DNA from 2 places in the Lichenicola cladoniae genome. Region 2 is predicted to be linked to the other one. Evidence: riboswitches for the same ligand, from Rfam matches in the RefSeq annotation. Region 2 holds a riboswitch; the other holds the start of a gene.

Region 1 (4,060 bases), on a different replicon from region 2:
GCGTGCCATGTTCTTCTTCCATTTGTCCGGTTGATATCTGCATCGGGCATGCACGAGTTATCACGCACTGCAGGAAGCGATGCCGTATCGATCACATCAAGGCTTGCCTGATATCCCAACCAAAGCCGCTATACCGCTCTGCGCAGACCGTTTTTCCTCGTCTGTGATCTGGTCACGCAGGGATGCATCCTGTTTCAGTGCAAATCGACGCATATCGTCCGCCCGACGCTTAAGGATCCCGGCTTGGCGGCGAAGGAGATCCGGCAGCACAGAATCCCCGTGCAACCTCATGGCTAAGACTTGAAGATGGGGTAGACAGACAGTCGGCTCAGGATGCGGCGCGATACTTCCAGCCTGAAGAATAGCCTCGAATTTATCTAACGATGCGTCCGCGACTCCACACGCAAGTCTGCAGAACGGGCAGCCGGATGCCGAGTGCCAAAGCGCTGCGGGCGTGGAAGAAGCGTCCTCCTTGGCGTCGGCCATTTCCTCCAGTAATGCAGCCTGTGCGTCCAGCACAGGAGCGAAGCCGATGCAGACCTCGCGTGGCGCGGCATGAGCGATGAACTGCCGGCTGTGAGGTCCGCACAGGCCACCCTGTCTTGCCAGATCTTGCCTTGCCTCGAGATCGCGCCGAAGGCTGCCCTGCAGCTGTGTCAGCGCGTCGAACACCGCACGCTCAATCCGGCTGCAGATCTGGCAATCCAGCAGGTTGGCCGCGATCGGGGCATTCACCAGCGAGGATGAGCCGACTGGGTCGGAAGGCGGCAGCGCCGCCTGGTCAATCTCATGGCGCAGCGCGACCAGTCGCTCCCGAACGGCGCCAAGACCGGGCGCCGCCGCAAGCACGGCATCCAGTCGTGCATACATCCCGTGCAGAAAGGCGTGTCGCTTGCCATTGGTCATGTAGGCAAGAACATCGTGTTCCAGCTCCAGCAAGCCGCTCTCTTCGAGCCTAGAGGCCGGCATGCGTCCGAGCCGGACGCTAAGGGCCGTAGCGGCTGAGACGGGATAAAACTTCTGGGCCTCTGGAAGGCCAAGCGTTTGCAGACGGGCTCGTAAATCGGCGACTGCGGCGTCGCGTGCCGTCCCATCGACCATGTCTGCCTTGTTCAAGACGATGAACACCTGTCGGCCGGCTTTAGAGGCGGTGTAGAGAATGTCCGCTTCATCCTCCGTGAGAGAGCCGTTGAACCCTGTCACGAGTAGGAACGCATCGGCTTCCGGTAGAAAGGCGCGGGTGGTTACTGTGTTGCCAGCTACCGCAGACCCGAGACCTGGCGTATCAATGAAGCGAAACCCCGAACGGAGCAGATCTGCCGGAAGCTGGATTTCGGCTTCCCGGATGCGGCGACGATTGCTGGGGTTGCCACGCTCGGTGACATAGTCTTCCAATTGGTCGAGCCGGATGTCGAGAAACAGTGTCGTGTCCAGAAAGTGCAGCACGACCTTCTCGTGGCTGCCATAGGTGATGCTGGTGATCACAGAGGTGAGCGGCTCGATTCCGGTAGGCAGGCGGTCGAGCCCCAGCATCGCGTTCATCAAGGTAGATTTGCCGCGGCTGAAGCGCCCGACGACTGCGAGATTGAACCGGTCCTCGGCGAGACGGGCAAACAGGTCGCGGTTGCGCTCGAACTGGTCCGCCCGCCACGGAACCGCCCGTAGGAGGTCAGCAAGCTCGCTCTTCAGCAGTTCGTAGCGATGTAGGTCCAGTGTCGGCATCCCCATGCAGAAGTGAGCGAGAGTGTTGAGAGGTCGACCTCACCATGCAATACTCTTTTTATAGGGGATGGGGTTCCCCCTTTAACTGCCCGTCGTGGGCTGATGACTCCTGCCGATCCGGACCGAGCGTCCACGGGAGGAGTACGTCCATGGCCCTGGAACCTTTTCTGCAGCACCGCACCAAACACGATGACGTCCCGATGACCGTCGCATGCTGAACTATGCCCTGATTGGCCTGGGAGGCGCGATCGGCAGTATCCTGCGTGCGTGGCTCGGGACCGTCATGGTCACCCTGACAGGCCCCACCTTCCCGTGGGGAACAATTCTCATCAATATCGTGGGCTCGTTCGTGATTGGCTTCTTCGGAACGCTGACCGCGACCGACGGCCGTTTCGCCGTGCCATTCGATATGCGTACGTTCGTCATGGTGGGTATCTGCGGCGGGTTCACCACCTTCTCTTCCTTCAGCCTGCAAACGCTCGAATTGGCACGCGATGGCCGTGCCGGGCAGGCGCTGGGTAATGTTGCGCTCTCGATGGTGCTTTGCCTGGCAAGTGTTGCCGCCGGCTACTCGCTGGCGCTGGCGATCCGCACCTCGCATCTGGCAGCAATCAGCGACGCGGCGCCGGGCACGATGAGCAGCAGCACACTTGTTGCGCTGCATCGGCCGGAATCGGTGCCGGGCATGCTCGCCGTTGCTGGGCAACTCATGGCAGCAGAGGGCGGTCGAACCACGGCACTCGTCATCGACGGACCCGTTCTAGCCGATCTGCAGCCAACCGAGGAGGTGCTGACTCGGGAACGCCAGCAGGCGATCTCAGATCAACGCCGCAACTGGGCGGTTGCAATGCGTGGAACCCTTGATCGCTGGGTGTTAAAAGAGCGCGCTGAAGGGCATGAAGCGCGCTGGATCGAAGTGCGTGGTGACGGTGCGCTGGCGGTTGCCGAGCATGGCCGCGGCGCTCACCTGCTGCTGTTGGAACAAAAGCGCGGCGATAAGACCGCGCGCGCCCGGATCCACGCGGCACTGGTCCGGTCCGGACGTCCGGTGCTGCTGGTTCCAGCCGGAACGGCACCTCCTTTAGGCCACATCGTGGCCGTTGCCTGGCATGACGCTCGTGCCCGTGGGGCAATCCGGACCGCCCAGCCACTTTTGTCAAAGGCGGAGCGGGTGGTGGTGCTCCGTATCGGCGATGCGGCAGAGGATGCAGGTCTGGCGGAGGCGTTCGAAGGCCGGCCGTTCGAGGTCGTGACGGCACCAATCCCGCATGACGACGTCGGTGCGCAACTGGTATCGATGGCGCACGAAGCTGGTGCTGATCTGCTCGTCATGGGGAGTTACAGCCACGGCAGCCTGCACGAAAAGCTTTTCGACGGCGCCACAGAAGGTGTGCTGCGAAGCGCTGATCTTCCCGTTCTCATGCAGCATCAGGACGCATGACATGGACTACATCACGTGTATTCTGAACGATCCAGTAACCGCTCGATCGGTCTTGCGAACCGGTCGGCTCCTTTCTCAAAGGCTGCAGGACAGCCAGTTGCGCGTCCTGTGTCCGAGACCTGCTCGCGATCCGAACTTCATGCCAACCGAGGAAGTCATGACCGACGAGCGGCGCGAACGCTTCATCGGTCGCGAAGAAACTCGCTTGAGAAAAATCAATAGGCTCTTTGAAGCGTGGAAGATCAATGATGCGAGAGCCGCCGTCTTTGAGGAAGTCGAGGGCGATGTAGCCGAGATCGTGGCTGCGGCGGCTCGTCAGGCGACCTTGGTTGTGGCCGGCGCCGCGTATGGAACAGAGCAGACAGACGCGGCGGCAACCATCGAGACAGTGCTGGCAGAACGCGCCAGCGCAATTGTTGTGGTTCCCAAGGAACCACCCGTTTTGGTTGGGACGTGTCCGGGCATCGCCTGGAAGCGCAATGTTCAACTCAATGCGGCGATCAGTAGCGCCTTGAAGCTTTTGCTCACTGCCGACCAGGTTCACCTGCTAATTGAGGCGGAAAAGGCCGAGGAGGATGCAAAGCTGCAGGATCTGGTCATGACGCTGCAGCGGCACGCTGTTCCGGTGGAGATCCATCATGTTGAGCTTGGTGGTCGTCATGCTGGACAATACCTCATCCAAGAGGCGCACAGGGCCGGATCGGATTTGCTGGTTATGGGAGCCCACACGCAGTCGTGGTTCAGGGACTTGCTGCTCGGAGGACGATCAAAGGATGTTCTGGCTCACCTGGACCTTCCGGTCCTGTTACATGGATGAACATACCGGTCCGTACGTTTCTCTTAATCCGCACGCACGTGGTCGAGACGAGCGGGATCGTGCTGGCTCTAGTTTAGCTG
Region 2 (4,060 bases):
CGCCGGGATCGTCATGATCTCGCCGGCGATCGAGATGAACCTGATCGGCAGCACCGACAATCCGCTGGCTGATGCGATCCTGTTGCCGAGCCTGGCCGCGGCTGCCCTGGAGCGCGATCACAAGCTCACCCCGCAGGCGGTCGACGATGCATACCGCTACGCGTTCGGCCCGTATCTCTCGACGCTGGCAGGCCCGCCGCTCGGTGCCGACGCGGCGCACGATTTCTATGGCAAGGTCGCTGCCATGACCGGCCTGCCCGAGGCTGTCGTTGCCAAGGAACGCGCCCAGATCGATCCGCAGGCACATGACGTGCGCAGCCGTGACGGCCGCCTCTACAGCCTGTATGACGGAACACTCTCGATCGCCGATCCCTATCCCGAAGGCATCGACAATGGCGACAGTCCGGAACCGGTGCTGGCCGGCTACGGCCTCGCCTACGGCAATGCCTTCACCGGCTATGTCGAGGATGCGCTCGGCTTTCGCACCGATCTGAAATACGACCTGCTGAACCTCGCGGTGAACAAGGCCTGGGACTACAAGGAAGGCGGCGACCTGATCTCGCGGGGGATGCCGGATCTGCGCAAGCTGATGGCGGTCAATCCGTCGCTGCGGGTCTTCATCGCCAACGGCTATTTCGACCTGACCTGTCCGTTTTCGGGAAGCCGCTGGCTGATCGAGCACATGCCGGTCGGCCGCGATCGCGTGCGGCTCAAGGTCTATCCGGGCGGCCACATGCTTTACACGCGGCCGGATAGCCGTGCAGCACTCGCGCACGATGTCTCAGCTCTCTACACCGGCAGCCCGTAGGACCGCGCGCTGGCTGCTGCCGGTGCTTTGCCTGGTCCTGGCCGGTTGCGCATCGACGCCGCCGGCCTGCGTCCCGGGTCGGCTCGCCGACGATACCATCGCAATCGTGTCGCACGGCTGGCACACCGACCTCGCCATTCCGGCCGGTGCGCTGCGCGGCAACATGCGGGACTTCCGGCGGGTGTTCCCCGGCATGACGGTACTCATGGTCGGCTTCGGCAAGCGCACCTTCATGATGGCGCCGGTGACCGGTCTGGGCGACCTGCTGGTCGGCCCGTTTCCCGGCGACGGCACGCTGCTGATCGCCGGACTGACCGCGCCGCCGGACCGTGCCTACGATGACGGCACGATGAAGATTGGCCGGTTGTTGCCGGGAGGGGCCGGGCGCCTCTCCGACTTCATCTGGCGGACCCTCGATGTAAAGCAGGGCCGGCCGGTCCGGATTGGCCCGGGCTTCTTTCCGGGCAGCATTTTCTACGCGACCCGGACAGGCTATTCCGGCGTCTATACCTGCAACAGCTGGATCGGGGACGCCCTGCAGGCAGCCGGCATCGTGCCGACGGCCTCGGGCATCGTGTTCGCCTCGCAGGTGATGGACCGGATCAGCCCGTCAGGCGGTGGCGCCTGCACGATCGGCGGCCACCGCTGAACCAGCGCCGGGGGTATCAACCGCCCGGCGGTCGCGTGGTGACCTGTGCCGGCACCGCCTCGCCGTTCGGCATCACGACATAGGTTCGACTGGGCGAAGAGCCGCCGCCGCCGAAACTGGAACTGCACGCGGTGAGCAATCCTGCAGTCAGGAGAGTTGCCATGCAGCCAAGGGCGCGGATCGTCATCGAGTAAGAGCCTCCGTGGTAAACAACTGACCTGAGCATCATGGGCAGCGGGCGCGCAATGGCCGCCCTGGACAGGCACCATGTGCCCCAGGTCGGCGCAACGGCTTTCGGAACCAATCTCGTCCTCACCGCCAGCCAAAATTTCGTGTTGAGCGGCATCCGTCGAGATGCGACACCTGCCGGCAGGGGATGGGGTTCCCCCTTGAACCGCCCGTCGTGGGCTGATGACCTCCTGCAGGTTCGGACCCGGCGTCCGCAGGAGGATCGTGTCCTTGTTCCAGGATAATCATCGAAACCGGCTGCCGCCGCCGGATCCTTTCGTCGAGGGGACTCATTGCGGATGCTGACCTACGCGCTGATCGGTCTGGGCGGCGCGCTCGGTAGCGTCGCGCGCGCCTGGCTCGGGAATGCGATGGTAGCCCTGACGGGACCCAGCTTTCCGTGGGGCACGATCCTCATCAACATCGTCGGCTCGTTCGTGATCGGTTTCTTCGGGACCCTGACTGCGACAGACGGTCGCTTCGCTGTCCCGTTCGATGTGCGCGCCTTCGTCATGGTCGGCATCTGTGGGGGCTTCACCACCTTCTCGTCGTTCAGCCTGCAGACGCTCGAGCTGCTGCGTGACGGCAGGCCTGGCCAGGCCCTCGCCAACATCGCGCTTTCGGTGGCCCTCTGCCTGGCAAGCGTGGCCGCCGGCTATTCACTGGCGTCGATGACACGAACCTCTCGTCTCGCGGTGATCGGCGACGCGACCTCCGGGTCGATCAGCGACAGTACGCTGGTCGCGTTGCATCGTCCCGGAGCGGTGCCGGGTATGCTCGCCGTCGCACGTCAGCTCATGGCGCGGGAAGATGGGCGGATCACCGCGCTCGCGATCGACGGTCCCATACTGGCCGAGCTGCAGCCGACCGAAGAGGTGCTGACCCGGGAACGTACGGCGGAGATTGCGGCTAGGCGGACGGAATGGGTCGAGGGCATGCGGTCGACGCTCGATCGCTGGGTCGGGCAGGAACGCAGTATTGGACATTCAGCTCACTGGATCGAGGTGCGCGGGGACGGTGCATCGGCGATCGCCGAGCATGGCCGCGGCGCCTATCTTCTCCTGCTGGAGCAGAATGGCGGCGATGCCGCCGCTCGCGCCCGCCTCCGTGCGGCTCTGATCCGGGCGCGACGGCCGGTGCTGCTCGTGCCATCCGGACATGCCGGCGAGTTCGGCCGGATCATTGCCGTGGCCTGGCGCGACGATCCGCATGTCCGCCAGGCCATACGGACCGCGACGCCCCTGCTCTCGAAGGCCAAGCGGGTTCTCGTTCTCCACGTCGGAAGCGAAGCGGACGGCCTGCCATCGGACCCGGTCTTCGATGGGCTGCCGATCGAACGGATCACGGCAGCCGCGGTCGGTGATGACACCGGATCGCAGCTACTCTCGATGGCACGTGAAGCCGGCGCGGATCTCCTCGTCATGGGCAGCTACAGCCATGGCAGCCTGCGCGAAGAGCTATTCGGCGGCGTGACGGAAACCATGCTCAGGCATGCCGATCTTCCCGTGCTCATGCAGCATCGCAGCGCCTGACGGGAACGGCACCGCACATATCTGGACGGTCCACGAACGCCTCAAGCCCAATCGACTCCGCTCAGTGCCCGGCAGCCATCCTGTGCTGCATTTTTTCATCGACCGGCAGGGTGGTGGCCGTCAGGGCAATGCCCTGCCAGCCGGCGCCGATTGCGGTGAACAGGCCGATCGCGTCCTGCAGCCGGGCCAGTTCCCCCACCGCTGCGAGGTTTTCGGCGGTGTAGGTGGCGCGCTCGCTGGTCAGCACGTCCAGGAAGCCCGACAGGCCGGCCCCGTACAGCCTGCGTGCGCGGTCGAGTGCCAGCGCATTGTCCTGCGCGGCCCGCCGCAAGGTCGCGGTGCGGATCTCGTCGTTGCGATACGCGACCAGCCGGTCCTCGACTTCCTGGAACGAGCGCAGGACGGTTTGTTCGTATTCCAGGCGGGCGGCTTCCGCATTCGCATGCGCCTCGCGGACTTCAGCGGACAGGCGGCCGCCATGATACAGCGGCGCACTGACCTGGAGCACCAGCGACCAAGCCAGGCTGCTGGCGGTGAACAGCTCGTGGATCATGCTGGATTGCGGCGCGAACGAAAGCGGCAGGATGAAGCTCGGATAAAGCTGAGCCACCGCCACCCCGATCCGCGCCGTCGCCTGCGCATATTCCCGTTCGGCCCGGCGGATGTCCGGGCGGTTGGCGATCACCATCGAGGGCAGCGCCACCGGCAGGGCCGGCACCGAAGGCAGCGGTGCAGGTTGTTCCAGCATCCCTTCGAGCGTGCCGGGCATCTGGCCGGTCAGCACCGAGATTGCGTGCGCCAGCTGGGCGATACGGGTCTGCAGCGGTTGCCGCGTCGCCTGTT

The links. Region 2 has a riboswitch for fluoride ahead of crcB (fluoride efflux transporter CrcB). Riboswitches for the same ligand answer to the same signal wherever they lie in the genome.
Region 1: it holds a riboswitch for fluoride, as region 2 does, so the genes downstream of both, crcB (fluoride efflux transporter CrcB) here and crcB (fluoride efflux transporter CrcB) in region 2, are expected to answer to the same signal.

Annotation. Positions count from the first base shown of each region.
Region 1 is NZ_CP053712.1:8,438-12,497, forward strand. It holds gene HN018_RS27115 (dynamin family protein) at 97-1,722, opposite strand; fluoride riboswitch at 1,777-1,841, shown strand; gene crcB (fluoride efflux transporter CrcB) at 1,934-3,163, shown strand; gene HN018_RS27125 (universal stress protein) at 3,165-3,980, shown strand.
Region 2 is NZ_CP053708.1:4,712,726-4,716,785, forward strand. It holds gene HN018_RS21395 (S10 family peptidase) at 1-808, shown strand, start outside; gene HN018_RS21400 (DUF2459 domain-containing protein) at 777-1,457, shown strand; gene HN018_RS21405 (hypothetical protein) at 1,474-1,644, opposite strand; fluoride riboswitch at 1,821-1,886, shown strand; partial or broken gene crcB (fluoride efflux transporter CrcB) at 1,985-2,398, shown strand; gene HN018_RS29160 (universal stress protein) at 2,621-3,217, shown strand; gene HN018_RS21415 (efflux transporter outer membrane subunit) at 3,279-4,060, opposite strand, start outside.